2 regions of the Paenarthrobacter sp. GQ52 genome follow, and region 2 is predicted to be linked to the other one. Evidence: predicted binding sites of a transcription regulator. Region 2 holds the regulator's gene; the other holds the start of a gene.
What was found. The regulator LexA, encoded in region 2, represses DNA repair genes until DNA is damaged. The targets are predictions, from matches to a motif close to TCGAACANNTGTTCGA.
Positions count from the first base shown of each region.

Region 1: a site for LexA is predicted at 1,212-1,227, ahead of ruvA (Holliday junction branch migration protein RuvA). Genes of this name have one in related genera too.

Region 1 covers NZ_JCAXEJ010000005.1:239,713-247,378, forward strand. The annotation lists gene ruvB (Holliday junction branch migration DNA helicase RuvB) at 1-512, opposite strand, end outside; gene ruvA (Holliday junction branch migration protein RuvA) at 505-1,149, opposite strand; gene ruvC (crossover junction endodeoxyribonuclease RuvC) at 1,253-1,831, opposite strand; gene AC6CH8_RS09735 (YebC/PmpR family DNA-binding transcriptional regulator) at 1,897-2,652, opposite strand; gene pdxT (pyridoxal 5'-phosphate synthase glutaminase subunit PdxT) at 2,656-3,357, opposite strand; gene AC6CH8_RS09745 (Mur ligase family protein) at 3,460-4,791, shown strand; gene AC6CH8_RS09750 (type 1 glutamine amidotransferase) at 4,788-5,564, shown strand; gene AC6CH8_RS09755 (CapA family protein) at 5,568-6,833, opposite strand; gene AC6CH8_RS09760 (M3 family metallopeptidase) at 6,907-7,666, shown strand, end outside.
Region 2 covers NZ_JCAXEJ010000001.1:753,832-761,497, reverse strand. The annotation lists gene AC6CH8_RS03390 (MFS transporter) at 1-977, opposite strand, end outside; gene AC6CH8_RS03385 (SseB family protein) at 1,029-1,940, opposite strand; gene priA (bifunctional 1-(5-phosphoribosyl)-5-((5-phosphoribosylamino)methylideneamino)imidazole-4-carboxamide isomerase/phosphoribosylanthranilate isomerase PriA) at 1,940-2,683, opposite strand; gene AC6CH8_RS03375 (CG2302 family histidine operon protein) at 2,731-2,889, opposite strand; gene hisH (imidazole glycerol phosphate synthase subunit HisH) at 2,890-3,633, opposite strand; gene hisB (imidazoleglycerol-phosphate dehydratase HisB) at 3,630-4,256, opposite strand; gene AC6CH8_RS03360 (histidinol-phosphate transaminase) at 4,303-5,421, opposite strand; gene AC6CH8_RS03355 (LysM peptidoglycan-binding domain-containing protein) at 5,500-5,859, opposite strand; gene lexA (transcriptional repressor LexA) at 6,208-6,951, shown strand; gene AC6CH8_RS03345 (ATP-dependent DNA helicase) at 6,957-7,666, opposite strand, start outside.

The DNA of each region.
Region 1 (7,666 bases), on a different contig from region 2:
CTCAAGGGCCCCGGAAGAAGTCCCGCGCGGGTGGTGGCACCTACCAGGGTGAAAGGCGGAAGCTCCAGGGGAATTGCAGTTGCGCCTGCTCCCTTGCCCACCACGATGTCCACGCGGAAGTCCTCCATGGCCATGTACAGCATTTCTTCTGCAGGCCTGGACATGCGGTGTATTTCGTCAAGGAACAGGACCTCGCCCTCCGAGAGCGAGGAAAGGATGGCAGCGAGATCCCCGGCATGCTGGATGGCCGGTCCGCTGCTGATACGCAACGGCGCGTTCATCTCCGCTGCAATGATCATGGCAAGTGTGGTCTTACCGAGTCCGGGAGGTCCGGACATCAGCACGTGGTCGGCGCTGCGGCCACGCATCTTCGAAGCCTCAAGCACCAGGGCAAGTTGCTTGCGGACCCGATGCTGTCCTACGAAGTCGTGCAGGTTCTTGGGGCGGAGAGCAGCCTCAATGACCCGCTCTTCCGGTTCCTCTCCCCCGTTGACGAGTGACTGCTCAACCACGGCTGCCTACACGGTTGCCGGCGCGCGCCCCGTCCTGGCCAAGCCAGCGCAACGTAGCCCGAAGTATTTGGGCCACGTTTCCTGCGTCTACGAGTTCCGGCGAGTCGGCCATTGCTTTGTCGATACTGCCGTTGGCGTCTTTCTCGGACCATCCCAAACTGGTCATGGCTGCGACTACCTGTGGCTTCCATTCTGCGTTCGGGGCCGCGGCGGGAGCAGCACCAGTGCCGGTTCCATGCGGAACCAACTTCCCGGCCAGCTCGAGGACAATACGGCCGGCCACCTTGGGGCCGATGCCCGGCACCTTGGTGAATGCCTTGCTGTCACCAGTGTGAGCCGCCACCCGGATGGCTTCCGGTTCGTGCACGGCGAGGACGGCCAAGGCCAAACGGGGCCCAACCCCGCTGACACTGAGCAGGACGTCGAAAACTTCGCGTTCGTCGTCGTCGGCAAATCCGAACAGCGTGAGTGAATCTTCACGGACGATCATGGAAGTGAAAAGCTTGGCTTCGGTTCCTGTTTTGAGGTGGCTCAAGGTCTGCGGTGTGGCGAAGACACTCATTCCCGCACCGTTGAGGTCGATAACAGCGGTGGACAAACCAACGTGGGCTACGGTTCCACGGAGAAAACTGATCAAGACCCGGCTCCTGAAATACTGCCTGCTCCGTTACCGTGAAAACTGCGGCCAAAGCGGACTATCCGAACATATCTACGAATACCCTAGCAAGAGCGGCCGACAATCACCGTTTGCGGCGCGCTTTTGCTTCGGCTTCGGCCCACGCTTTCTGCGCGGGAGTAAGTCCGGCCTTGCCGCTGGCACCACCGGCTGAGCCCATGCCACTGCCTGCGCGCCACGCGTGGGTGAGGGCCAGGGCCAGGGCGTCGGCAGCATCAGCCGGCTTGGGTGGAGCATCCAGACGCAGAATCTTGGTCACCAATTTGGTGACCGCATCCTTGTTGGCAGTGCCGCTGCCGGTAACTGCGGCTTTCACCTCGGAGGGTGTATGCATGGCGACCGGGATACCCCGGCGTGCCGCCGCCACGATGACGACGCCCGAAGCCTGGGCTACGCCCATCACCGTGCTCACGTTCATTTGCGAGAAAACACGTTCGACGGCGACGACATCCGGCTTGTGCAGGTCCAACCATTCGTCGATTGCCTGGGCGATGACCAGCAAACGCTTGTCCAAGGTCAACTCGGCGGACGTGCCCACCACTCCGACGGCCACCATGGTTGCCCGGCGGTTCCGCTCAATGTCCACCACACCGATGCCGCAACGGGTGAGGCCCGGATCGACTCCCAATACGCGAAGAGTCAAGTCCGGGCCTTCCTGATGGCTGTAAGCCTGCTGGTTGTCAAAATTGATGCGCTGCGCCCACCCGATTACTCGGCGTCGAGGGCAGCCTGCACTTCCTCGCTGAGGTCCGCATTGCTGTACACGTTCTGGACATCGTCCAGGTCTTCCAGCGCATCCACGAGCTTCATGAACTTCTTGGCGCCGTCAACGTCCAAGTCGACCTGCATGGACGGAACGAATTCGGCTTCGTCAGTTTCGTAGTCGATGCCGGCTTCCTTCAAGGCGTCACGGATGGCCTGGAGATCGGAGGGCTCGGAGTGGATTTCCCAGTTTTCACCGCTGTCCTTGACTTCCTCGGCTCCGGCATCAAGGACAGCCATCAGGATGTCGTCTTCGCTAAGGCCGTTCTTGGGCAGGACAACAACACCCTTGCGGGCGAAGAGGTAGCTCACGGAACCGGGATCGGCGATGGTGCCGCCGTTGCGCGAAATCGCCAGTCGCACCTCGGAAGCGGCACGGTTCTTGTTGTCGGTCAGACATTCAATCAACAACGCCGAACCCTGGGGACCGCGGGCTTCGTACATGATCTCGGTGTAGTCCACCACTTCACCGGTGAGGCCCGCACCACGCTTGATGGCGCGGTCGATGTTGTCGTTGGGTACCGAAGTCTTCTTTGCCTTCGTGACTGCGAGCTCAAGGCCCGGGTTGCCGGCAAGGTCCGGTCCACCCATGCGGGCAGCAACTTCGATGTTCTTGATCAGTTTCGCGAACGACTTTGCACGCCTGCCGTCAATGATGGCTTTCTTGTGCTTGGTGGTCGCCCATTTGGAGTGGCCTGACATGCTTTACGCTTCTCCTCTGATCATTCGAATAAAGAGTTCATGCACGCGTTTCTCTCCCGTCACTTCCGGGTGGAAGGAGGTGGCCAGCAGTTGGCCGGAACGCACTGCAACAATTCTAGCCACTCCATGCAAAGTAGCCGTGTGGCTGGCGTGGTCGGGATCAACCTGGGCAAGGACTTCCACGCCCGGACCAACACGTTCCACCCAGGGGCCGCGGATGAATACCGCGTGAACGGGATCCACACCGGATTCACCGGCACTGAAATCCAAGCCCTTGAAATCGAGGTCGGTTTCGAAGGATTCGCGTTGTCGTCCGAAAGCGTTGCGGCGGACCGTAATATCCAGGCCGCCGAAAGTCTGCTGGGGGTTTCCGTCAAGGTCCGTAGCCGGGTCTGCAATTTCATTGGCCAGCAGGATCATACCGGCGCAGGAACCGTAGACGGGAAGGCCCTCCGCGATGCGCTTTTGAAGGGGGTCACGGACTTCGAAGATCCGGGAAAGCTTGTCTATGGTGGTGGACTCGCCGCCGGGGATAATCAGGCCGTCGATGTCGTCGAGCTCTGACGGGCGGCGAATACCCACGCCGGTGGCTCCAGCGGCCTCAACAGCGTGGATATGCTCGCGGAAGTCGCCCTGGAGAGCCAGCACGCCTATTCGGAGTCCTGCACCCACGCGTGACGAAGCTTCGGAAAGGGGGTTGGTCATTGGTCCATCATAGTGGCCCAAGCCCTCAGTAACCTTGTGTCCGGCCGTCGGGCGCTGCCGTCAGTCAGGGTTCCATGCCCCGACTGGGATATATTACAGAGCATGCTTTCCTTCAGCGTTCCCCTCGGCAAGCTGGTCCGCACACTGTCCCGACTCCGGGGCGGAGGGTCAGCTTTTCCCGGCTTGGTGGTCGAGAAGATCGACCCCGGCTTCATGCAGCGAACGCTCGCGTCGCTCCCCCTCGGCGTAGCTGTGGTCAGTGGTACCAACGGTAAAACCACCACCACCAAAATGGTGGTGGAACTCCTTGAAAGCCAGGGCTTAAAGGTCTTCACCAACCGCAGCGGCAGCAACTTCACCCGAGGTGTGGCCGCTTCGCTCCTGGGCGATGTGGATTGGCGTGGACGACTCGATGCGGACATCGCCATCCTGGAACTCGACGAAGCCCACGCCGTGCACTTCGTCAACAAAGTGGAGCCACGCTTCAGCCTCCTGCTCAATGTCCTGCGCGACCAACTGGACCGCTTTGGAGAAATCGACAAGACCGCCCGCTTACTGGAGCACATCGCCTCCAAGACGACGGACACCGTGGTCCTCAACCGGGAAGACCCGCGCGTTGCCCGGATTGCCGCCGCCCTCAACACCCTAGACGCTGTTCACCACCCCGAAATCCGGTACTTCGGACTCGACGAATCGTTGCGCAGCACTTTCCCCAACGACGACGAAATGCGCACCACAGGCATTGGTCCATCCCCGTCAGGCACCTCTGTTGCTGCGGAAACCGGTGACGATGTAGAACTGCCGGCTGCCGACGTCGTACTCCGCCGGGTAGGCGCCCAGGACGCTGACTTTGAGTTCGACGACGAAACCGTCACCACATCGATGAAACTGCGTGGCGTCTACAACATCTTCAATGCTGCGGCAGCTTTGTCGCTGGCGCGCGCCATCCTGGGAACCGGGCCGGTGGACACGCCCAAACTCGTCAAGGCGTTGGGAGAAGTTGCTCCCGCGTTCGGCCGCGGCGAAAGCCTCACGGTGGACGGCCAGCCCCTGGAGCTGGTGCTTGTGAAGAACCCGAGCGGTTTCCGACTCGGACTGAAGTCCTTCCCCGCCGGCGGATACGCCACCATGATTGCCATCAACGACAACTACGCCGACGGCAGGGACATGTCCTGGCTGTGGGACGTCGAGTTCGAATCCCTGCGGGAAGACGGCGTGGAAGTCCTCACCGGCGTCCGCGCCTACGACATGGCCCTCCGCCTCCAGTACGACGATGTGCCGTTCGGAACAGTGGAACCGGACATCACCGCTGCCCTGCGGACTTTCATAGACGGCTCGCGAGGCAAGCCCAAGCGCGTCTTCTGCACTTACACCTCCATGCTCGCCATTCGCCGTGAACTGGCCAAAATCACCATAGTTGAGGTGGTCTCATGACCTCGGAAACACAGCCCCACCCGGAAACACAGCCCCACTCAGACGCACAGCCCAGCAAGGGAACAATCCGCGTCCTCCAGCTCTACCCGCGGGAAATGAACATCTACGGCGACTGGGGCAACGCCCTGGTACTGAAGCAACGCATCAAGTGGCACGGTTATACGCCCGAGTTGCTCGAATACAACGTGGGTGACGAGTTCCCGGACGACGTCGACATTATTGTGGGCGGAGGCGGGCAGGACAGTGGACAACTGGTCATCCAGGACGATCTCCAGGCGCGTGCCACGCAGTTGAAGCAACTCGCGGATGAAGGTGCCCCCATGTTGGTGATTTGTGGGCTGTACCAGCTTTTCGGCAAGTTCTTCAAGACCAGCACCGGGCCCGTCATTCCCGGCATCGGCATTCTTGACGTCGAAACCCACGGTACTGACGAGCGACTCATCGGCAACGTAACCATGAAATCAGCCGAGTTCGGCGACATTCTGGGCTACGAGAACCACAGCGGGCAGACAACTTTGGGTCCCGGCGTCGAGCCCCTCGGCACTGTCACGAAAGGCGCCGGCAACAACAGCAAGGACGGACATGAAGGCGCCCGCTACAACAACGTCGTAGCGAGCTACCTGCACGGTTCACTGCTCCCGAAGAATCCGGCCATTGCGGACTTCCTGATCCGAACGGCAGCCGAACGCAAGTTCGGAACGTTCGTGCCGGGAACGCCCGACGACGGTTACGCCCGCCTTGCGCGCGAACACGCCGCACGCCGGCCGCGGTAGGCGCTACTTTTCCTTGGTGATCAGCAGTTCGTGCGCGCCTGCTGTTGCTGCGCCCATGGACTCAACCACCGCTTTGGTCCGCTGGTAGGTCTCAGCATCGGCCGCGGGTGTAGCGCAGACTCCCTGTGGTGCATCGCTGGCCACGGAGCACCAACGATAGGGATCGCGAACGATCACTGACGGGGCCCAGGCGAGATCCGACGCAGTCCAAACACCTGCTGCGTTTTGGCTGAACTGTGCCCGGACTAGCAGCCCCTCATTGTTCAGGACGTACCACGGGGACAGCTCGGTGACGCCGTTGCCCAGCCCATAGACGATCCAGGTGCCTTTGTAATTCTCGATCGGCAGCACCGAGTGGGTGTGGTGCCCGTAGATCATGGTGAACTGGCCGCTGTCCACCAACGCGTGCGCAACTTCCTGCTGCTGGGCATTGGCTTCGCTGGCGTACTCGTCACCGGCGTGCATGACGCCCAGGACAATGTCGGCTCCCAACGCCTTTGCCTGTTTCGCCTTAGCGATCATGGCCACTGGGTCCAGCTCGTCAACCAACCACGGGTATTCAGGGATTTGCCCGTTGTGGCCATACGTTCCAATGATGACCGCCACCTTGGCAGCGTCCGTTTGGAGCATGAGTATCTCTTTGGACTCCGCTTCCGTCCGGTAGGACCCCGTGTGCTTCAGGCCCGCCGCGTCCAACGCGTCCAGTGTCCGGAGCAAACCTTCAGTACCGCGATCAATGGTGTGGTTGCTGGCCGTGGTGCAGGCCTGGTAGCCGACATCCTTGGATGCTGTGATGATCTGCGGTGGCACGTTGAACGATGGATAGGCAGAGAACGGCCCTTCCGGGGTTGCAACGGGAGTTTCCTGGTGGCAAATGGCGAGATCGCTGTTACGAATGTAGCGACGCTGCCCCTCGAGAAGCGGAACGAACGTATAGCCGGGCTGACCAGCTGCCGCAGCGTCAGCTCTCGCTTGTTGCCAGAGCTGCGTATGGACCAACATGTCGCCTGTCACCGTGATGGAGGTGCAGCGTAACTCCGGGCAGGCGGGCCCCTTACCTGGGGTGGGGTTCGGTGCGGGGGTGCGGGTTGGGCTTGGGCTCACGTTTGCCGGGGCGGAAGTGGCGCTGCTGCGGTTCCCGTCATCATTTTCCGCGATGACACCGCAGGCGTTCACCGATAGGGACACGACCACGGCACTCAGCACGAGTACCGCCTTGCGAGGACCGAACCATCCCCCGGAAAATGTGATTTTGCCCATGGCTTTCATCCTACGGCGGGAGCTTTGCGGAAGCGGGCGTGCCGCCCTTGAGGACACGATTCTTACGTGAAAGAGTCACTTCATGACTAATCCACTCTTGAGCCCCAGCCCCCTGCCCTATGGGCTGCCGCCCTTTGCCGGCATCTCAGCAGAGCACTATGCGGAGGCTATAGAGGCAGGATTGGCATCGCACCTCCAGGAGATTTCCCGGATCGTGGCCAATCAGGAGCCAGCTACCTTGGAAAACACGGCACTGGCCATGGAGCGGTCGGGGCTTCTCCTCAACAGGGCGGCTGCGGCATTCTTCACCTTGGTTTCCGCGGATGCTTCCGACGCCATCAAGGCGCTGGAGACAGAGCTGTCACCTAAGTTGTCGGCACACCAGGATGCTGTTTACATGAACCGCGCGCTCTACCACCGATTCGCGGCCATCGATACAACAGACTTGGAAGCAGAATCGTCCCGACTAGTACGGGAGTACCTCAAGGAGTTCCGGCAGTCCGGAATTCAACTGGATGACACCGGGCAACAACGCTTGCGTGAAGTTAACTCCGAACTGTCCCGATTGGGCACCGAGTTTGGCCAGCGCGTCAAGGAAGGCATGAAGTCCGCCGCCCTGCTTCTTGACGACGCCGATGATCTTGCCGGGCTGCAGCCCGAAGTGGTCACCGGCGCCGCGGAAGCAGCCAAGCTTGCCGGGCATGACGGCAAGTACTTGCTGACCTTGATCCAACCCAGCAACCAACCTGCCATGGCGTCCTTGGAGAACCGGACCATCCGCCGTCGTCTGTTCGAAGCGTCTCTGGCACGCGGCACCGAGGGCGGCGACTTGGATGTCCGTG
Region 2 (7,666 bases):
GCCATGCCCAGGAGCAAGAGCATTGGCGAGATGGTCCGCTTCATTGACCCGTAGATGAGTCCACCGACCACGGACGCTGCGCACCAGAAGAAGAACACGATGCCGATTTCATTCTCGTGTCCACCACGTTCCAGCAGCCCGACGATGCTGACATCCGAACCACTGAGCACCATCCCGGATCCCGCGGCTACGACGAAGAGTGCCGCAACGGAAACCGTGAACCAGGTGAAGTTCCTGGCGACGCGACTCCGGAAGGCTGATGTGCGCGAAGTTGCCGACGCCATTTCAGAGGCCGCCTCCTGGACGTGGGCAGGCGCTGAGGCCACCATGGCAGCCTCCGCAGCAGCGAGGTCAGCCGCCGCCCTGTCCGCGGTCTCCTGCGGGGTACAGACCACTTCGCTCCGGGTTGGCGGGTTGAACCACATAAGGAACAGCCCGGCAACGGAGACCGAAATTCCTACTGCCGTCAGTCCGATCGCCGAGAAGCCACTGGTTGCCACGATGGCACCGACAGCCGGGCCGATCATGAACACCAGCTCGGTGGCGATGGAATCGAGGGCAAAGGCCGATCGCCGCTGCTCGCCATCCACCATGACACCCAGCGACTGGCGGACAACACTGAAAATCGGCAGGGTGAAAAGACCGCCGACAAACACCAATGGCAGCAGCCATTCATACGAAACGTGCGGGACTATCGACCAGATGACGGTTTCGGACACAACCGAAGGGATCAGAGCCTTCCTCAGCCCCACTATGTCCACCCGGCGACCACGCCAGGGTGCACCCAGCGCAATGCCGATGGTCATGACAGCGGCCGCTGCACCGGCGGCGGCGTAGCCCTGGCCCAGCGTCAGCACGATGTGCAGAGTGAGGAGCACGCCCGCCGCCGAGTGTGGAATGCGCGCAATCATGCCCACAACCAACAGACGCCGGACAGGGCGGATGGACAGCATCTCCTTATAGAGAGCGAAGTTCACTGGCTAAATCCTCTTGTTCCCCAGGGCAGCCCCGGGGAACCGGCACTGCCATTAATGCCGCGCGGGCTCCTGTGCTGCGCGCTGCAGTTTTACTTCCATGGAATCAACGCCCTCGGCAAAGGAATCCATCCTTGCCCACGCATCGTTCAGTTGGGCAAGGAGCGTCTGCACAGCCACGGCGTCGAGCCCATCTTCGAGGAAGAGCACCACACGCAGTTCCGGCCCTGCACCGCCGCCATGTACACTTCGACCGTCGGCCGTCAGGGACGCAACACCGCCACCGGGTTGCGTCTCCAAGCGACGGACGGTCCGAAATGCCGAGACCGTTGAAACGAGAGCAGCCTCCAGTTGATCATCAAGGTATGACGGCGTCCAGTCCTTCTGCTGGGCAAGGGCCCACATCGCCGGGCGCCGAACAACAAATGCAAAGTCGGAGCCTGGGTCCATCACCAACAGCTGCGCGCCCTCGGAAACTGCAGAAAGCGCTGCGCGCGCAGCGTATACGGCCACGGGCCGCGCCTCCGAATGCCATGCCTCGAGGGCAGCTGCCGAGGTGAAGACCGGCATGGCCGTGCGTCCATCGGGGGCCTTCAGTGTGACCAAAGCCATATCGGCCTGCTTGTCAGCGTGGAGGCCATCGACGCCTTCTGCTTCCTCAGCCAATTGGGCAACTACCGGAACGAAAACCCTTGCCGTCGCCAAGGAGGCAACAACGTCTTCCTCGCTGCCGGTTCCGTTGATCAGTGCCGCGATGGCGGCTACATAACCGGCATCTGCCGAGCCGTCGTCGTCCTCAAAATTGTGAATTTTGGCGTCATCACCACTGAGGCTCCTTCCGGACCAAGGCTGGCCGGCAGAGTCCGTAGCTCCACCGGCACCGGCCAAGGCGGCCGCTATGTGGCCGGGAAGCTCACGCCTGCCGTGGCCATGATCGTCGTGCTGATGTCCTGCGTTGTGGGGCATCAGCGGCGGCCGGCAACGTCCAGCGCCTCGGGCAGCGTGAAGGCACCGGCGTAGAGAGCCTTGCCTACGATCGCGCCTTCAACACCCAGCGGTACCAGTTCGCGCAGAACGCGCAGGTCTTCCAAGCTGGAGATACCGCCCGAAGCGACAACGGGCTTGCCGGTCTTCTCCACCATCTGGCGAAGCAGTTCCACGTTCGGGCCCTGAAGGGTTCCGTCCTTGGTGACGTCTGTGACAACGTAGCGGGCGCACCCTGCGTCTTCAAGGCGTGCCAGAACCTCCCAAAGGTCACCGCCCTCCTTGGTCCAACCGCGTCCGGCAAGAGTTGTCCCGCGGACGTCAAGCCCGACGGCGATCTTGTCACCAAAGCGGTCGATTGCCTTTCGGGTCCACTCCGGGTTCTCCAACGCTGCCGTTCCGAGATTCACGCGCGCGACGCCCAGCTCCAGCGCGCGCTCCAGGGATTCGTCGTCCCGCAAACCGCCGGAGAGTTCCACCTTGACGTTGAGCTGCGATACGACATCGCTGATCAGCGCGGCGTTGTTTCCGCGGCCGAAAGCAGCGTCCAGGTCAACCATGTGCACCCATTCGGCACCGGCGTCCTGCCAGTTCAAGGCTGCTTCCAGGGGCGTACCGTAGCTGGTTTCCGAGCCGGCTTCTCCCTGCAGGAGGCGGACTGCCTGGCCGTCAACGATGTCGACGGCGGGCAGGAGTTCCAGAACGGACTGGGCGGAGGTGGTCATGTGTGTCCTTGGAGTTCGAAGGTGACGCGGTTTGTTGAGCGACTGGTTTAGTTACCCAGCGTCAGGAGGTAGGCGGCCAACAGGGACATCCCGGCCAGCACATAGAAACAAATGGAAACCCAGCGCGGTTTTTTCTGCTGGTGGAAGGAGATACCCCCGCCAATCAGCAGGCCGGCGAGGGCCATCAGCAATACTGAGCCCCACATCTAGGCGGTATCGCTTCCGGATGCTTCCGGAGCGGGCTTACGGAGGCTGTCCACCCAGTTTCGCAGGAGCCGGGCTCCGGCATCGCCTGACTTCTCCGGGTGGAATTGGGTAGCGCAGAGTGGGCCGTTCTCGACAGCAGCAATGAAACGCGCACCATGTTCGGACCACGTGACCATGGGAGGAGCCATGCGGGGCTGGACGACGTCGAAGTTCCACTCCTGGACACCGTAGGAGTGCACAAAGTAGAAACGTTCCTGCTCAACGCCGGCGAACAGCTTTGAGCCCTCAGGTACGTCCACGGTGTTCCAGCCCATGTGCGGCACCACGGGAGCGGGAAGTAGTTCAACCTTGCCCGGCCACTCGGCCATACCCTCGGATTCGGTGCCGTGCTCTACACCGGCTTCGAAGAGGACCTGCAAGCCGACGCAGATGGCCAGCACAGGGCGGCCACCAGCAACCCGCCGTCCAATCATGCGGATGGCATCGACGGACTTGAGCTCCTTCATCACCGTCTCGTAGGCACCAACCCCGGGCACCACCAAGCCGTCAGCGTTAAGCACGTCCTCAGGCTTGGAGCTCAGAACAACGTGGGCGCCGGCGCGCTCAAGCGCACGGACGGCGGACCGTACGTTGCCCGATCCATAATCCAGCACAGTGACGGTGGGCTTGCCTTCGGGCGACTCCGGCTTCACGGATGCAGTGGCGTCAGCCACCGCTCCATTCTTCAGAAACTGGCCGCTCATAGTGCGCCCTTGGTGGAAGGGATGCCCTCCACGCGGGGATCGGATTCCACGGCTGCACGTAAAGCGCGGGCAAAAGCTTTGAACTGGGCCTCAACGATGTGGTGCGGGTCCCGGCCAGCCAAGACATTCATGTGCAGGCAGATTCCGGCATGCAGCGTGATGGCTTCAAAAACGTGGCGTGTCAGCGAGCCCGTGAAGTGTCCACCGATCAGGTGGTACTCCTGCCCGGCCGGCTCACCACCGTGCACCAGGTAAGGACGCCCGGAAACATCCACGACGGCGTGCGCCAGCGCTTCATCCAAAGGAACAGTTGCTTCGCCGAAGCGACGGATGCCGGCCTTGTTGCCCAATGCCGTCCGCAGGACCTCGCCAAAAGTGATGGCGACATCTTCCACGGTGTGGTGCGCGTCGATGTGGGTGTCGCCCGTGGCCTTCACCGTCATGTCGATCAGGGAGTGCTTGCACAGTGCCGTCAGCATGTGGTCGTAGAACGGAACCGAGGTACTGATGTCCGAGACACCGGAACCGTCCAGGTTGATCTCCACCAGGACTGAAGACTCGCTGGTGGTGCGCTCCATGCGCGCGGTGCGGGCAGCGGTCGGCGTGGTGCCGGTTTCGCTCATTGGGACGTCCTTATACACGGAGGGTGGGTTGGGTCTATGGACAAGTTTAGGCGCGCTGCGGCGCCGTGCCGTCCAGCAGTGCTTCCAAGGCCTCAAGGAAGGCGGTGGTTTCCGGTTCGGTTCCGGCGGTAACACGCAAGTGCCCAGGGATGCCGACGTCGCGAATCAGCACACCGGCATCGAGCAGGCCCTGCCAAATCTTGTGCGGCTCCTCGAGGCCGCCAAAGAAGACGTAGTTGGAGTCGGAGGCCGAGGGCTTGAGGCCCATGCGAAGGAGCTCAGTCACAATCCGGTCGCGTTGTACCTTGATGTCCTCGACGTCGGCCATCAGGGCTTCACGGTGGTTGAGCGCAGCCAGGGCCGTTGCCTGAGTGACGGCAGACAAGTGGTACGGAAGGCGGACCAGCCTGATGGCGTCTGTGACTTCCGGGGCTGCCGCCATGTAGCCGAGCCGGGCACCTGCAAGGGCGAACGCTTTGCTCATGGTGCGCGAGACGATCAACCGCTCGCGTCCTGGCAACAACGTCAAGGCGCTCGGAGTATTGTCGTGCGCGAACTCGTGATACGCCTCGTCCACGATCACGATGGCCTGGCTCGCTTCTCCGGCCTCGTAGACGGCTTCGACAACGTCCAAGCCCAACCCTGTACCGGTTGGGTTGTTCGGTGAGCACAGGAACACGATGTTGGCGCCCGTTTCCCGAACCTGCGCGGCGGCCGATTCGGCGTCCAGCCCGTAGTCGTCAGCACGCACTCCGCGGACATACTCCGTGTCCGTGCCACTCGCCAGAAGGGGGTACATGGAGTACGTGGGCGGGAAACCGAGCGCTTTGCGTCCCGGTCCACCAAATGCCTGGAGGATTTGCTGCAGGACTTCATTGGATCCGTTGGCGGCCCAGATGTTGTCCGGAGAAAGTTCGTGGCCAAGGTACTCGGCCAGCGCTTCCCGTAGTTCAGTGAACTCGCGGTCCGGATAGCGGTTCAGTCCTGTGGCCGCAGCGGCGACAGCCTCGGTGATGGCGGCTTGGACATCCGCCGGGACGCCATGGGTGTTTTCGTTGACATTGAGCAGGATGGGGACGTCAAGCTGCGGTGCGCCATAGGGGCTCAGTCCACGCAGATTGGTCCGGAGGGGAAGTCGGTCAAGTCGCTCAAGCTGGTCACTCACCAACACAGTTTAAGGGGCGCCCGGGACTGCCGACTAACTGTGACGCCGGGCGATCGGTTCCTGCGGATGGTGGACGACTCAGTTTGCAGGGACGAACAGCTGCTGGCCGGGCAGAATGCGGCCGCCGCGGAGGTCGTTCAGCTGGATGATCTCCGCGATGACATCACGCGGGTCCCGCTCCGGAGCGGCGGCGCCGGCGATGCCCCAGAGGGATTGCCCCGGCTGGACGGTGACAGAGACTGCGACGGGCGGACGCAATTGGGACTGGGAGTCCGACGCCTTGGCCGGGGAGTTGATAAAACCGGCGAGGGTCAGCAGCGCCGCCACCAACAGCATTGCCGGGATGCCGAAGAAGACAATCCGTCCCCGCCGGGTCAGACGCAGGCGAGCGGGCGCCTGAGTGGTGCGGAATTCAGCGAACGTAGTGATTGCGGACATGAGCTGAGCCCTTCTGAGCTATTGCCAGGTTCCGGGGTGCCCGGTGCCTGGCGGCCAATTCTTTGTGTTCCCCTCTTCTGATCCCGGATGTTCGAACACTCTGTTCGAACATCCAGCCCCAGCGTCAGGTTTATAGAACACATGTTCGAACCTTGCTATGACATTTTTAGCACTTATCAACGAACGGTGTCGAGACTCGCTAGAACAAATGTTTGATAAACGCCTGTGCCTGCCCTACGTTTGAGTGAAGAAACAGCACTGTTTCAGTGGAACAGGAGGGTCTGACATTTTTTGCAGACCCGACAACCCGGGGCTCGCCTCGGGCGGAATGGAAAGGCATTGGCGAACATGGCAGCGAAAGCCACAGGCGGCGGGGCACCCCTGCGGAGCCAGCAGCCTCAGAAGAGTCCCAAGAGCCTGACTGTCCGGCAGAAAAAGATTCTGGAGACCATCCAACGGTCGGTCAACGACAACGGATACCCGCCCAGCATGCGCGAGATCGGTGACACCGTGGGTCTGGCCAGTTTGTCGAGCGTCACTCATCAGTTGTCCCAATTGGAGAAGCTTGGCTACCTCCGCAGGGATCCCAAGCGTCCCCGCGCCATGGAAGTCCTGATGCCGCTGACCCTTGATGGTGGCACCATTCCGGGCGTGGAAGCGCCCACCACCCTTCGCAGCGCGGGGGGCCTTGCCGTAACAGAGCTGGCCAGTGCCAGTGATACCGCCATGGTCCCGCTGGTGGGCCGGATCGCGGCCGGCGGACCGATCCTGGCTGACCAGACGGTGGAAGACGTGCTGGCGCTCCCCCGCCAGCTCGTGGGGCATGGCGAATTGTTCATGCTGAAGGTGGCTGGCGATTCCATGATTGACGCCGCCATCTGTGACGGTGACTGGGTTGTGGTCCGCCGCCAGAATGACGCCATCAACGGCGACATCGTGGCAGCCCTGCTGGATGACGAAGCAACCGTAAAGACCTTCCGTCAGAGGGATGGCCATACGTGGCTGCTTCCGCAGAACACGCAGTACGAACCCATTCTGGGCGATCAAGCCACCATCATGGGCAAGGTAGTTTCGGTACTGCGCTCCCTTTAGGCGCCCTACGGGGCTTTAGCCGAGCCCAGGCGCTCCAGGACGCCACGGACCACTGCCCGGTCCGTCGTTGCCCAGAACGGCGGCAGGGCGGCACGCAGGAAGCCTCCGTAGCGTTCCGTCGAGAGCCGCGAGTCGAGCACTGCAACTACTCCTTTGTCTCCTGTTGAACGGATCAGGCGGCCAGCACCCTGCGCCAGTCGGATGGCAGCATGCGTAGCCGATACGGCCATAAAGCCATTTCCACCTGATTGCGCCACCGCACGTGAGCGCGCAGTCATGAGGGGATCATCGGGCCGCGGGAAGGGAATGCGGTCAATGATCACCAAGCGGCACGAGCCACCCGGAACATCTACGCCCTGCCACAGTGACATGGTCCCGAAGAGGCATGTGTCAGGCTCATCCGCGAACTGCTTCACGAGGGCCGCCATGGTGGATTCGCCTTGGCAGAGGATATCCACGTCCAGCCGGAGCCGCATGGCGTCGGCTGCTTCTTCGGCCGCACGCCGTGAGGAGAACAAACACAAGGCTCCCCCGCCGGAGGCACGGATGAGGTCTTCCAATTCGTCGAGCGCCTCGGGGGAAGTACCACGACCGGGTTTTGGGAGGTGCTTGGCCACATACAGGACACCCTGTTTGGGATAATCAAAGGGCGAACCCACATCGATCCCGGTCCAGCTCGGGGCACCGTCGCCGATGAGGCCGAGGCCACCTGCTG